Acetivibrio cellulolyticus CD2: one gene and its partner. The protein of the gene in region 1 interacts with the protein of each later gene in a pairwise test. Links are inferred from orthologs where the notes say so. Each region holds a gene or a part of one and is shown in the gene's direction. Other genes may lie near its edges.

Region 1 (7,723 bases):
CAGACAGAGTGCAGAGGGAAAGCCTTCTTTAAGCAATGCAATGAAAGTGTTTTTAACAGCAATATGCAACCTTATACCGGGGATCGGCCAGTTGGTCGGCGTCATAGTTGCAATTGTTTTTATGAATTCTGAAGATGATACTGATAAAAAGTCCTTTGGATTGGCACTTTTAGTCAATTCCCTGATTATTTTTGTATTAATGTGTGCCTCGTGTTGTGTTTTAGTAAGCGCATTGTCAAATAGCTAGCCAAGTTATGATTTCAAGAATATACTATTTAATTGGGAGTTTTGTGTGCCATCAACTGATGGAGAGAACTATCTTTATTGATGGAATGCCCCTACCGTTTTGTGCTAGGGATACGGGTATATACTTGGGGATTTTTATTGTACTGGTATATTGTATTGTCAGAGGAAAACTTAGATCTGACAGGGTTCCATCGACAGGGATAAGTGTAATATTAGCTATATTAATGATTCCTATGATGGTCGATGCTGTCACTTCGTATATTTCTATAAGACAGACTGATAATATTATAAGGCTGGTGACAGGGATTTTTTTTGGCATGTCTATGGGTATTTTGCTTATTCCGGCTGCAAATTTTAAAGTTTATGAGGCTAACAAATTAAAAATAATTGATGGTTGGATTGACGTAGTCATATTGTCTTTTATAAATATTTTGGTATGCGTTGTCATTCTAAGGTTTAGTATACTAAGATGGGCAATAGTTGCAACTGCAAGTATAATTGGGTTGGTATTTATAATTGGAAGGTTTATTTTTACTTTGATTAAGATGTTAAATATTGGGAACCCTAAAAGCAGTGTTTTGTATGCTTCGGTTTTGACTATAATTGCTTTCGGATTGCTATATGTATTAAGATGCTTGCTATTGGGGCCGATAAGATCACTGATATTATAATTTGGAAATTTTAAAGGTGAGGAAAGTTGAGAACTAAAAAGCTTATAAGAGAAGAAGTTGCTTGCTATAGAAAAAGTGCATCCAGAAAAGAAGTGGAGAGTAAAAGCTTTGAAATAGCTCAAAGACTTATTAAGTTGGATTCATTTAAAGCAAGTCAAGCAATAATGTGTTACATGGACTTCAAAAACGAGGTAATGACCGGATATATAATAGACTATTGTTTCAAACATGGAAAAAGAGTAGTGTTGCCTCTGGTTGATTCAATTAATGGAATAAAAAAGGTTGTACCCTATGAGGTTGTGAATTTGGAGAACGATTTAATGCCTGGTGTATTTGGAATTTTAGAGCCAAGAAAGGATAGTGCCAGGGTTTTTAACGTGAAAGAAATTGATTTGGTCATAGTACCGGGAGTTGCATTTGACACAGGCAGAAATAGAATAGGTTATGGGGCAGGTTTCTATGATAGATTTCTTGAGGCCGTTAAGCCTGACTGTACTAAGATTGGAATTGCTTTTGAATTTCAGATATATGATGATATTCCTGTTGAAGAACATGATATACCCTTAGATTTTGTTATAACAGAGGAGAGAATTATATAGGCAGAAGGGGTTATTATAGTGAATAATAAAGTAGCGGTTACCGGTGCAAATAAAGTTTTTTTATTTGTAGCAATAATAAATATATTATTTTCTATTGTTATTGAGATAGTAAACGGGTTTTATGGCAATTTCCTTGATGATGACATGTTGTTGCTGCTTTTAATGCTTCAGTTCTATTGTATTCTGTTTCCGGCATTATTTTATATGATCGGAAAGGGGGTAAATATTAAGGAAACACTAAGGTTTAACAGCCCGGGGGTATTACCGTCGTTCCTGATAATATTGATTTCTGTGCCTGCCTTTTATGCAGCTACATCTTTAAATTCAATAATTGCTTATATCTTACAATTTGTTGGCCCCACTCCTGAAGATACTTCAATACCAATACCCCAAAATCTTGGAGAAGTACTCGTTTCAATACTTGTAATAGCGGTAGCACCTGCAATATGTGAAGAAATCCTACACAGGGGACTTTTGCTTAAGGCCTATGAGAGCAGGGGCACAATGAAAGCAATTGTCATCTCTTCGATAATGTTTGGTGTTTTCCATTTTGATATTACCAACTTATTAGGACCTATATTTCTAGGACTGCTGATTGGGTACTATGTAGTGAGGACTAATTCCATATTTGCAGGGGCAATAGCTCATTTTATGAATAACTTTCTGGCTACACTGCTGCAATATTCAATGAGAAACGTAGAGGAAGATTCAAGCTTTTATACACTGCAGGATTTGTTTTATACATTGGCATTTGGGGCCGTAAGTATCTTTTTTATATTTTTGCTGTTGTTATGTTTTAATTCTGTTACCAAAGGGAAATATAGTATTAGAAAATCAAAAACAACTATTGCAAATGATGTAATTTCAATACTTTCCCATTGGCCCGTAATTATTGTAATTGCATTATATACATTATCTACAGCGTTGTATCTGCTTACTCTTTATTTGGGGGGATAACTTTGGATTTCAATTTTGATTTGAGTCTTGTTCAATCCCATAAAATAATTCTTACGCCGCAATTAAGGCAGGCGTTTGAAATATTAAAAATGAATTCTAGAGAACTTATTGAATATATAGAAGATGAGATGGAGGCAAACCCTGCCTTAGAAGTTAATCCAAATGATATAAAACGAAAAGAAGAAATTTTGTTTCCAATGTCCTACGAGAATTATTCAAATGATGATTATATAAGCAGCTGGAACTATAATGAGAATAGTGAAGAAGCAATTGAGAATATTTCAGTTGATAGGGCATCTACGGTAATTTCACTTAAAGAGCATCTCCTGCTTCAACTTCATACTTCAGATGTCACGGGTAAGGATATGGAAGTAGGCGAATATCTGATTGACAATGTTGATCACAATGGATATTTGGCTGTAATGATTAGTGAAGCGGCTTCATTTTTTAACGTTCCCGTAAAAAGAGTTGAAAGAGTTTTGAGTCTTATTCAGACTTTTGACCCACCAGGAGTATGTGCCCGGAGTATTAAAGAGTGTCTTGGAATCCAGCTTGCTCAAATGGGAAATAAGGACAGGGAAGTTATAGATGTAATTGAAAATCATCTTGAGGATCTGGCGAACAATAAGATAACGCATATCGCAAAGAGTATGGGTATTAGCTTAGAGAGAGTTGTACAGATATATGAGATTATCCGATCACTAGAGCCAAGGCCGGGTAGGGAGTTTTATGAGTATGAGGATATAAAGTTTATTATCCCGGATGTAGTTGTAAGAGAGATAGATGGAAAGTTTCAAGCAATTATAAACGAAGAAGCGCTGCCAATATTGAATATAAGCGGCTACTACAAAACAATCCTGCAGGAAGATATAAACATTGAAGCAAAAAAATTCATTCAATCCAAAATAGACAGTGTACAGTGGCTGATAAAATGTATTGAGCAACGCAAGATAACATTGAGTAAAGTAGCTGATAGCATTGTTAAGCATCAAGTTGAATTTTTTAAAATGGGAAAAGACCATATAAAAGCTCTTACGATGAAGGACGTTGCAAAAGATATCAACATGCATGAATCGACTGTCAGCAGGACTGTCAGTGGAAAATTTCTTCAATGTTCATGGGGAATCTTTGACATGAAATTATTTTTCCCGGGAAGAGTTTCTACAAGCACATGCAAAGATATGACAAGTGAGAATGTTAAGTTAAAAATAAAAGAAATTATAGATTCAGAAGATAAAAAGTTTCCGCTAAATGATAATGAGATTGTTCAGGTTCTTATAAAGTGCGGCATGGAAATATCGCGCCGCACTGTTGCCAAGTACAGAACCGAACTAAACATACCTGTTGCTGCAAAGAGAAAGAAGTATTAAGGAAAAATATTGTTTCCTAAAAGGGCCACACAGGTTTGGAAGGAGCTATAGTTTCCCCAAGATATCCAAGAATTCCATTCTCACCGAAAAATTCCCTCTCTAAATCCTTAATTTTTTGCTCTGAATAGTAATTTATTTCTCCTACTTTTCTTGCCTTATCAGCATATTCTCTCAATAATTCAATTTGTTTTCCGGAAAGGGAAGTCTGGCATTCATCTGAATTAAGAATTCTATTTAGCTCTGAGGCATATTCATAACCGTCATCAACGTCTTTTATGCCGTTTTTTAAGAAGTACCTGAGTTTCTCAGGAATTTCACCGTTCATTTGATCACCCTCAAATGTAAGTTTTATTAATATAATTATACACATAAAAGAAATATATATTCAACAGGGGATTTGCGCTATGGACAATTTTTATTATTGCAAATTTCAGCATATATATTTCTTAGTAGATTTAAAGGTGTTTCTGTTTGAAAATGAAGAAAAAAAAGGAATCCAGAATTATTATAAAGAAGTTTAAAAGGCAATTGGAAGTGGAGGAGGTTCTGGTAAAAATAGCGAAAGTGCTCTTAGGTGACAAGATATAAAGCGTAACTGCTGAAAGGGAGTGTAAAACCATACATGGGGAATTGTATAAAATAGGCATTTACGTCCGTGAAAGCAGAGATGATAATGAGCAGAATTACGAGACTATTGAAACTCAGAAGGGGTTGCTGGAAGACTTTATTGAGAGCAGGAATTTAGGCAGTATAGTCAGGACATATATTGATGACAATGTATCGGGTGCAGGATTTGAAAGAAAAGGGATTGAACAGCTTAAAAGCGATGTTTCGAAGGGTGTTATAAACCTGCTGGTGGTTAAGGATTTGTCCAGGCTAGGAAGGAATAATGCAAAGACTCTTTTGTTTTTGGACTACCTTGAAGAAAACGATGTCAGAGTAATTACATATGATGGAAGATATGATAGCTTGAAGGACAATGATACGGTTGGTATTGACACTTGGTACAATGAGAGGTATATAAAAGATATTTCGCGAAAGATACGTGCAAATATAAGATTTAAGATACAAAAGGGTGAATACATTGGTAATTCACCTTTTGGTTATATAAAGTCTCCGAATGAAAAAAATAAACTGATTGTAAATCAGGATGAGGCAAAAGTGGTAAAGGAGATATACAGGCTCTACCAGGAAGGTTGGGGGTATAGCTATATAGCAGGTTATTTAAATCAAAGGGGTTGTGCTTCACCTTCAAAGAGTACCTGGAATCCTGTTGGTGTAAGGCGGATATTGTGCAATAGGGTGTACATTGGGGATACTGTGCAGGGAATAAGTGAAAGGATAAGCTTTAAAAGCAAAAAGACGAGGCGCCTTCCTGAGGATAGGTGGGTGATAACGGAAAATACACATGATGCAATAATCAGTAAAGACGAATTTTACCGGGTTCAGAAGCTGAGGGATGATAAGAGTGTGGATTCTAGTCCACATAAAGGGGTTATACACCTTTTTAGAGGCATTGTATATTGTGGTAGATGCGGGAGTGCAATGTTTGCGAGAATGAGGAAAGACAGACCTATGTCTTATATTTGCAGCAGTTATGGCAAAAACGGAAAGTCGGATTGCACCAGCCATCATATAAAGGAGAAAGAACTGATTGATATTGTAATGGAGGACCTTTTAAAGTTAGTTGAAGGAATTGAGGCAGATTCAAAGCTGATGGGGAGAATAGAAAAGTTATTTTCCAATGATGATAGTCAGGTTGAAATTGAGAGGTTAAATAAACAACTCAACCTAAAACTCAGACAGCAGGAGATGCTTTACCAGGATAGGCTTGATGAAAAGATATCTGAGGATTTGTTTATAAGGATGAATAAACAGCTGGAAGAAAAAGTTGGATTATTAAGAGGGGAAATACAGGATATAAAGAAAAATAGCTTAAGCATTCCGGATACTTCAGAGATAGTGGATATGCTAAAAAGAAAGGTAAGTTCTGATGTGATTACGAATGAGATTATAAGAACGGTTGTTGGTAAAGTCGTAATTTTTGATTCGGGAGATAAATATTCGGCTGAGATTTGGGGAGATTTGGTAGCTTCAGACGATCGGGAGAGGCTTACAAAGTCTGGGGGGATCATAGTGGAGTATAACTACTAATGGAAAATATATAGCATATCAGCTAGGAAATACTCCTACTAGCATTTATTTATATGATTTAGAGAATAAGAAAAAAACAACCATATTTAATTCAGAAGATTATTTAACTGAAAATAGAAATATTATTGCAACTGAGTATTGTTGGGGTAATGGTAATAAATTGTATTATATCACATTGCAGAATAATAAATATGAACTTAATACTCTTAAATTGAAATGATATAATTAATCATACTCCTTAAAAAATTAGGGATATTGCGCATTTGTATAAGGTGAAAAATTATTAGGGGAGAGGTGGCAAATATTATGATTAAATCAGTTTTATTTCAAAAACCTATTATAGTAAAAATTGTAGCGTTTCTATTGATAACAGTGTTGAGTATATCTTTTTCATCGTTTGTTCATTCGGCAGAGGTGGTGTATGGAGATGTCAATGGCAGTGGCAAGGTAGACTCAATTGATTTTGCGTTGATGAGAAGTTCTTTGTTGGGAATTAGTTCTGGGTTTCCTGTTTCAAATGGGATGACGATAGCGGATGTAAATGCAGATGGAAGCTTTAATTCAATTGATTTTGCGCTTATGAGAAGTTTTTTGTTAGGTATTATTACTAAATTTCCAGCAGATGGTACACCTATAGCAACTCCTGTGCCGACCTCAACTCCTAAGAAGGGAAATGTTACATACACGCTGGAAAAGGTTTCAAACCCTACAGATGACCAGAAAGATGCCTATGATAAAATACAGAGTGCTATGGATAAAGCGGTATCATTCTACAACGATTATACAACAATAAAGAAATCACTTAAGATTGTTTATGAAACTTCGGTTTCAACAGCTGATGGAAATATAAACGGTACTATAAGATTTGGTTCAAACCGCAGTTACATGAACCATATTACTGCTATGCATGAAATTGCCCACACCGTTGGAGTTGGAACATCTAGCAAATGGTCTTCTTTAATAGTTAATAATGTTTACACTGGTACTTATGCAACTGCAGAGATAAGAGCAATTACAGGAGACAACAGTGCTGTATTAAAAGGTGATAGTATGCATTTTTGGCCATACGGCCTAAATTACACCAGTGAGGTTAAATCAGATCAAGATCTGATAAATCACTGTAAAATAGTTGAGGCGATGAAGAAAGATGGAATATAAATAAATATTTGACAGCTCAAAACCCAGTATAAGGTTAGCAAATCATCCATTACTGGGTTTGTTTCAATATAGTGTCGACATGGGCAACAGCCTCGTCGACTAATTTTTTCTACTCATTCTACTCATTAATTGATAATATCATATAATATTATCAATTAATCTTGACTACGAACATATGTTCGTGCTATTCTATATATAGCAGGTGGTGTTATGGAAAAAATTATACTACATTCAGATCTAAACAGCTTTTATGCAAGTGTTGAATGTATGAAAAATCCTGAAATAAGGGATAAACCCGTAGCAGTTGGGGGATCTGTCGAGCAGCGGCATGGGATTATTTTAACAAAGAATTTAATTGCAAAAGGATATGGTGTTAAAACTGGAGAAGCAATTTGGCAGGCAAAGCAGAAATGCCCGAATTTGATTGTCATGCGACCTGACTATGAGACATACATTTATTTTAGTAAAGAGGCAAGAAAAATTTACAGTTATTATACGGACCTGGTAGAATCTTTTGGAATTGATGAATGTTGGCTTGACGTCACTGAATCATCCAAGCTTTTTGGAA
Region 2 (7,985 bases), on another replicon or contig:
GTTTACTTCAAAAGTCACTCCAACTCCAACCGCAACATCTTCAGATTATATATATGGAGATGTAAATGGGGACGGTTCTGCAAACTCAATAGACTTTGGAGTTATGAGGATGTATTTGCTTGGTATGATAGATGCGTTCCCTTATGAAAATGGCATAAAGGCTGGGGATCTAAACAATAATGGTGATTTTAACTCAATAGATTTTGGTATTATGAGACAATATATGTTGGGTATTATCACTAAGTTACCAGTTGAAAAGTAAAAGAAAAAAACTGGGAGGGGTATGAAATGTATAATGTACAAAAAGAAAGAATAAAAATTCGTATCAAAAGCCGTGGCAGACTGTCAATCTTTTTGTCTCTTGTCCTTATTACTGGACAGCTTTTCTCATCCGGTGCAGTATTTGCAGAGGCACCACCAGAGACTTTTACGCCCGCTGAAGGCTGGGAAAATTATGATTACTTCAACTTTGCAGAAGCCTTGCAAAAATCACTTTATTTTTATGACGCAGAAAAGTGCGGAACTGATGCTGGTTATGATAAAGGTGGAAGGCTTGAGTGGAGAGGTTCCTGCCATGAAGGTGATGAAAAAATACCTCTTGCTGACACATCGCTTTCAAAGGCTTTTTTAGAAAAATATAGAAACATTATTGATCCTGATGGAGATGGGACAGTAGATTTACATGGTGGGTTTCACGATGCCGGAGACCATGTCCGGTTCGGCCTTCCTCAGAGCTATGCAGCCAGTACCCTTGGATGGGGCTTTAATGAATTCCGGGAGTCCTACAAGGCAATTGGAGAAGAGGAGCATATGATTGAGATTTTAAAGTATTTTACTGATACTTTTTTACGTTGCTCTTTTCTTGATGGTGATGGAAATTTGATTGCTTTTTGTTACATGGTAGGAGAAGGAGATGCTGACCATACCTACTGGGGACCTCCGGAACTATATCCTGAAAACATTCCGAGACCTGCTGATTTTGCTACTGCTGAAACTCCAGGGAGTGATGTGTGTGCCAGCACCGCTGCAGCACTTTGTACATCATATATGAATTTTAAGGATACCGACCCGAAATATGCTGAACAATGCCTGACTGTTGCCAAAGCAATGTATGATTTTGCAAAGAAGTACAGAGGAAAACATAATGGTGACGGCTACTACACCTCGGATTATGATGAGGATGAACTGGCGTGGGCAGCAGTATGGCTTTATCAGTGTACTGAAAACATGGATTACATAAAGGATATAACAGCGGTTGATGAAACAGGAAACTATATCGGGTATATGAAAAGGATAATACCCGAAACTTTTAAACAAAATATCTGGTATAATTCATGGGTACACTGTTGGGATGCAGTATGGGGAGGAACATTCTTGAAGCTTAATCAGTTATTCCCTGACAATGAATTGTATAACTTTATTGCACGCTGGAATGTAGAGTATCTGTCAGGTGGTGCTGCAAAACATGAAGACCCGAAAGATACAAATTATTATAAAACATCACCTGCTGGATATTCAATGATAAACGGTTGGGGATCGGCCCGTTACAATGCAGCTGCTCAATTATCAGCACTAGTTTACATGAAATACCATCCCGAAAGGACGGATTTCGGTGAATGGGCAAAGGGCCAAATGGAGTATCTTATGGGAAGAAACCCTATGGGATATTCCTATATAGTTGGTTACGGTTATGAGCAGGGCTTGCCTTTTGCTCATCATCCACACCACAGAGCAGCTCACGGATCAAAAACAAATAGTATGAATGATCCTGAGGAACACAGGCATATTTTATGGGGAGCTCTGGCAGGCGGACCTGATTTAAATGATTATCATATGGATTCAACCACTGAGTACGCTTACAACGAAGTTGCCGTTGACTATAATGCTGCCTTTGTAGGTGCCTGTGCAGGATTGTATAAATACTATGGTGAGGGGCAGGAGCCAATAGCGAATTTCCCACCTAAAGAACCAAGAGCTGACGATTACTATTGTGAGGTAAAATTAGCACGTGAAACGGAAGATAGTACTCAAGTCGTTTTAAGAGTGCATAATGAATCCTGTCAGCCCCCTCATTATGAAACAGGGATGATGGTAAGATATTTCTTTAATATAAGTGAACTTTTAGAATTCGGCCAAAGTATAGACGATGTTATATTTGCTATTGAATACGACGAACAGATATCAATGCAACAGGAACCTATTACATACAGGGGTCCTTTCAAATGGGATGATGCAGGAACATATTATTATGAATTGGATTGGAGCGGCAAGAAAATATACGGAGACAGAGAGCTGCAAATTTCGTTTAGAGCGAAACAGGACCCAAATTACATAACTCACTGGGATTCATCCAATGACTATAGCAAGCAAAATGCTACAAACACTTATTCAATAAATAAAAATGTACCTGTATATTTGAATGGTGTAAAGGTATACGGAGAGGAACCTCCCAAGATGAGCCCTACACCGACTCCAACAATTGACCCTAGTGCAACTCCAGATGGCAATTCTTCTATTAAGGTATCCTATAAGTGCGGAACGGAGAATTTGGCTAAAAACACTATAAGATCAACAATAAATATCCAGAATACCGGAACTAATCCGATAAATTTATCGGACATAAAGGTTCGCTATTGGTTTACAAATGACGGCAGCGAGCAGAATTCTTTTACATGTGAATATGCCGCTTGTGAAACGGAAAATGTAACCGGGAGTTTCTACAATATAGATAATCCGGTAGATAGCGCAGATACATATTGCGAAATATCCTTTACTAAAGAAGCAGGTAAACTTGCACCTGGTGGAAGTACCGGAGCTATACCTTTTAGAATCGAAAGTACCTCGGTTTATAACCAGACAAATGACTATTCATACGATTCCGAAATGGCCGACACATTTGGGGATAATAGCAAAATTACTGCTTATGTAAAAGATGATCTTAAATATGGTATTGAACCTGTTTTAACTAATATCATTATTGGTGATCTAAACTCTAGTGGAAGAGTTGATTCAATTGACTTTGCCATCATGAGAATGTATTTGCTTGGGCTTGTTAAATTTGATGAAGAGACTTATACTTATAGAGCAGATGTAAATAGAGATAAAACTGTTAATGCAATCGATTTTGCATTTCTTAGAATGTACCTTCTTGGAAAGATAACTTCTTTTTAGTTTATTTAGTTGGCAGCTTAAAAACTGTTACAATTAAGAATAACGGGCTGGAGCATTATGAATCTTAATCTCATCATCTGGTATAGAAATTTTATATCTATACTGATGATGAGATTAGGTTATGTTATGAAATAGTTCCCGTATTTAAAATTTTAGAAAGTGAATTTCTGAAAACGTGGTTGTACTCAATATCCACCGTGATTTTTATTTAGGAATATCTTTATTTTTTTGATGAAATATGTTAAAATTAGAATATTAGTCTATCTAAATATATCAATTCATAAGGAGAATATATGGAAAGGACTTTAGTTATCTTAAAGCCTGATACGGTTAGGCGCAAGCTTATCGGAGAAATCATTTTCAGGTTTGAAAAAAAGAATCTTACAATTACTCATATGAAGGTTATGAATATTGAAACAGAGGTTGCTATTGAACATTATGCTCATGTAAAAGCTCTTCCGATTTTTGAAGATATGATAAAGTATATGACTTCAGGCCCTGTTGTTGTTATGATCATAACTGGCGAAAATGCTATTGGTATTGTTAGAAATATGCTTGGCAAAACAAGTTCTTTTGAATCATTACCTGGTACGATTAGAGGAGATTTTGGTTATCACAGTTTTGAAAACTTGGTACATGCCTCAGACTCAGTTAATAGTGCTGAGTTGGAAATTAAAAGGTTTTTTCCATCGTTAGTATAATAATATGTAAGCTATTTAAAATAACATTTTATAAAAGTATGCTAAAAGAGAATGGAGAATGATCCCATGATAATGGATTATGAAGGCTTTAAAAAGGAGATATATAAACTCTCGGGAATTGATCTTAGTGCATACAAAGAAAAACAAATGAAGAGAAGACTGGACTCTCTTATCAGTAAGAATAGTTTTGATGGTTATTCTTCTTATGTAGAGGCATTAAAAGTCAATGTACGTTTGTATAATGAGTTTATCAACTTTATGACGATTAATGTTTCGGAATTTTATAGAAACCCTGAACAGTGGACAAAACTCAAGTCAATAATACTACCGATGCTGCTTGAAAAGAACAAAGAACTAAAGGTTTGGAGTGCTGCATGTTCTAGCGGTGATGAACCTTACACATTGGTTATGGTATTAAATGAAATGCTGCCTCTTAGTAAAATTAAGATAATTGCGACAGATATTGATAAGGATATACTTGAAAAGGCAAAAGCTGGTGTTTATCTAGACAAAAGTGTAGCAAATCTACCTGATGACTATAAAAGAAAGTATTTTGATGTTGAAGGAAATTTATATAAGATAAAGGATGAGGTAAAAAAGTGCGTCGAATTTAAACATCACAACTTGCTTGCTGATCCTTATCCCACAAATTGTGACCTTATCGTATGTAGAAATGTTTTAATTTACTTTACAGAAGAAGCAAAAACTGATATATATGTAAAGTTCAGCAACTCACTAAAAACTGGTGGAGTGCTCTTTGTAGGCAGCACAGAACAGATAATCCTTTGTAGTAAATACTGTTTTAAGTCTTTGCAAACTTTTTTCTATCAAAAGGAGAAAGATTTGATTTGAGATATCATTTTGCAGATGTATTAAAATCGTATAGAATAAAATTAATTTTTAGTTTTGATTTAAGAAAATTGCAACTCGAATGTCTTAAAATCGAGCTGTACTAGACAATTTTAAGAATATTTATCATAAAACGAAGGGAGAGAATCATGAAAAGAAGGATAATGGCCTGGATTTTGCTGGCCGGTTTTTTACTTTTGATTATCAATTTGGTAACTTTCCAAAAATTCCTTACAGCTAGCTTTACTTTATATATAATCATCATTGCATACTATCTTATCTTTATGAATAAAAAACAATAGGTTTTGTATGAAATTCAGAACTGTATAATAATACCACCTTTTGCTAATACTTATAGCAGGAGGTGGTTTTTATTATAGTAGCTGTTCAAAAGGGATTGGATAGTATTAAATCCGGACTTAGAGAGAAAGGTTTTGAAGTAGTGGATATAGAGAGCTATAATTATCCTATTGATGCAATTGTATACGAGGGAAATTCATTTCAAATCTCATATGTCTCAAGGAACAACATGCCGGAAATGACCATGGGCAAAAGATCAAATTATGGAGTATTTATGGTGAATTCTCTTGGCAAGACGGTAGGAGAGATAGCAGATATGCTAAATACAAGATATTATAGTCCGCTTTTTTAATGTTGTATTTTTTATGCCTTAGGCATAATGAAAAAAACTTCCGCTATAATTTTGCTACAACACGCATGCTTCGCATGGGTGTCCCGCAAAAAAGCGTAAGTAATTTTTCGTTCATGCCTTAAAATAAAGTTTAAATTCTATTGACAAATAAAGTTCTCAATGCTAATCTTATGATAGAAATACCAAGTAAAGTACTTGGAATTGGAGGACTATTAATGAAACTATCTACTAAGGGACGTTACGGTGTGAAGTCCATGCTTGACCTTGCACTTCATAACGGGGAAGGTCCTGTTGCGTTGAAAAGTATAGCAGAAAGACAGGATATTTCTGAAAACTACTTGGAACAACTTTTTGCGACCCTTAGAAAGGCAGGTCATGTTAAAAGTGTTAGAGGGTCACAAGGTGGTTATATACTTGCCAACAGTCCTGAAAACATCACAATTGGAGCCATTTTGAGAGCACTTGAAGGTTCACTTGCTCCCGTTGAGTGTGTAGTTGAGGATGATCCTATTAAATGTACAAAGTCGGATCAATGTGTCACCAGAATAATATGGGAAAAAATCAGGGACAAGGTTAATGAAGTAGTTGATTCCATAACACTCTACGACCTTATAGAAGAATATACAAAGAATAATGAAAGCAAAGGATATATATTCAATATATAATCCCTACAAATTTAGTAAGATATTTTTGCTTTAAACTAATTTTATAGGGAATAAATAAAAAAGCAATATAATAATAACGAGACTTATAGAACATTCTAATATATTTTTATTTAAATAATAAGTAAGGAGCACTGAATATGGATAACAGAATAATATACTTTGATCATGCAGCAACAACTCCTGTAAAGCCTGAGGTTATTGAAGAAATGATGCCTTATTTCAGAAATAAGTTCGGTAATGCCTCTTCAATATACAGTATAGGCAGAGAGAGTAAAAAAGCTGTAGAAGTGGCAAGAGAGAGGGTCGCAAAATCGTTAGGTGCACTAACAAGAGAGATATTTTTCACAGGTTCCGGTTCTGAAGCAGATAATTGGGCTATTAAGGGAGTAGCTTATGCAAATCGAGATAAGGGAAACCATATAATTACTACAGCAATAGAACATCATGCAGTGCTTCATACATGCCAGTATCTTGAAAGTGATGGATTTGAAGTTACTTACCTGCCTGTAGATGAAAACGGATTGGTTTCACCAGAACAGGTAAGAAACGCAATTAAACCTAATACAATATTGATAACAATAATGTATGCCAACAATGAGATTGGAACAGTTCAGCCTATAGCTGAAATTGGCAAAATTGCAAAGGAAAAAAATGTGTATTTCCATACAGACGCTGTACAGGCTGTAGGTAATATACCTATAAATGTTAATGAATTAAATGTAGATTTATTATCCCTTTCAGGCCACAAATTTTATGGTCCGAAAGGTGTAGGTGCCTTATATATCAGAAAAGGCGTTAAGATTACAACATTCCTTCATGGCGGTGCCCAGGAAAGAGGAAGAAGAGCAAGTACGGAGAATGTGCCTGGAATTGTTGGACTTGGAAAAGCAATTGAGCTTGCAACACAGAACATTGAGCAGTATAATAGAAAATTGATGGAATTAAGAGATAGGACTATTGAAGAAATTACAAAAAAAATACCGTTTGTGAAGCTAAATGGTGACAGATATAAGAGGCTGCCCGGCAATGTTAATTTTTCTTTTGAGTTTATAGAAGGTGAATCTCTTTTATTAATGCTTGATATGAAAGGAATTGCGGCATCGAGTGGCTCTGCATGTACTTCAGGCTCGCTTGATCCGTCCCATGTATTGTTGGCAATTGGCTTACCTCATGAGATAGCTCACGGTTCATTAAGAGTGACTTTTGGTGATGAAAATACTCATGAAGATGTAGATTATCTGATGGAAGTGTTGCCATTAATAGTTGAAAGATTAAGGGAAATGTCCCCATTATATGAAAAGGTGAAAAGAGGGAATTAATATGTATAGTGAAAAGGTAATGGACCATTTTATGAACCCTAGAAATGTTGGCGAAATTGATAACGCTGACGGTGTAGGTGAAGTAGGAAACGCTAAATGTGGCGATATTATGAAAATATATCTGAAAATAGAGAACGATATCATTAAAGATGCCAAATTCAAAACATTTGGCTGCGGAGCTGCAGTCGCAACCAGCAGTATGGCTACAGAGCTTGTTGTTGGCAAGACGGTTGAAGAGGCTCTCAAAATTACAAATCAGGCTGTTGCTGAAGCATTAGATGGTCTTCCTCCTGTTAAGATGCACTGCTCCAACCTTGCTGAAGAAGCTATAAGAGCAGCCATAGAAGATTATCTGAGAAAAAACGGCAGACTTGATGAAAGTTGTGACTGCGGTGCTTGCGGAAGACGTTGTGATGATATACACCATGAGTTTGATGAGGACGACGATGACTAAAAAGAGCGTTATGATAGGTATGAGCGGCGGCGTTGATAGTTCAGTAGCTGCCGCTGTACTTTTAGAAAAAGGTTATGATGTTATAGGTGTCACAATGCAAATATGGCCGGAAACTAAAGAAGAGGTCAAATTAACTGAAGGCGGCTGCTGCTCACTGTCGGCAGTTGATGATGC

What was found.
Region 2: the proteins of ACECE_RS0212440 (region 1) and ndk interact in binary tests that used the Escherichia coli proteins (3 or more experiments, as listed by UniProt). The link is inferred for Acetivibrio cellulolyticus CD2 from one-to-one orthologs.

Annotation. Positions count from the first base shown.
Region 1 is NZ_JH556657.1:68,749-76,471, reverse strand. The notes cover bases 1-2,729. They hold ACECE_RS0212440 (5-formyltetrahydrofolate cyclo-ligase), read left to right. Parts: upstream 1-943; coding sequence 944-1,516; downstream 1,517-2,729. Other genes in these bases: rpoN (RNA polymerase factor sigma-54), read left to right, coding at 2,476-2,729; ACECE_RS0212435 (CPBP family intramembrane glutamic endopeptidase), read left to right, coding at 1,535-2,473; ACECE_RS0212445 (DUF2085 domain-containing protein), read left to right, coding at 306-917; ACECE_RS0212450 (zinc ribbon domain-containing protein), read left to right, coding at 1-247. Also shown: more of rpoN, read left to right, coding at 2,730-3,843; ACECE_RS0212425 (hypothetical protein), read right to left, coding at 3,860-4,168; ACECE_RS0212415 (recombinase family protein), read left to right, coding at 4,474-5,997; ACECE_RS0212410 (dockerin type I repeat-containing protein), read left to right, coding at 6,304-7,155; ACECE_RS0212405 (DNA polymerase IV), read left to right, coding at 7,366-7,723. UniProt on the Escherichia coli protein: Involved in the removal of 5-formyltetrahydrofolate.
Region 2 is NZ_JH556658.1:837,896-845,880, forward strand. The notes cover bases 2,178-5,168. They hold ndk (nucleoside-diphosphate kinase), read left to right. Parts: upstream 2,178-3,464; coding sequence 3,465-3,872; downstream 3,873-5,168. Other genes in these bases: ACECE_RS0219115 (glycoside hydrolase family 9 protein), read left to right, coding at 2,178-3,171; ACECE_RS0219125 (CheR family methyltransferase), read left to right, coding at 3,939-4,724; ACECE_RS0219135 (YkuS family protein), read left to right, coding at 5,086-5,168. Also shown: ACECE_RS0219110 (glycoside hydrolase family 9 protein), read left to right, coding at 1-262; more of ACECE_RS0219115, read left to right, coding at 289-2,177; more of ACECE_RS0219135, read left to right, coding at 5,169-5,373; ACECE_RS0219140 (RrF2 family transcriptional regulator), read left to right, coding at 5,589-6,038; cysteine desulfurase NifS, read left to right, coding at 6,176-7,357; Fe-S cluster assembly scaffold protein NifU, read left to right, coding at 7,359-7,811; tRNA 2-thiouridine(34) synthase MnmA, read left to right, coding at 7,804-7,985. UniProt on the Escherichia coli protein: Major role in the synthesis of nucleoside triphosphates other than ATP. The ATP gamma phosphate is transferred to the NDP beta phosphate via a ping-pong mechanism, using a phosphorylated active-site intermediate.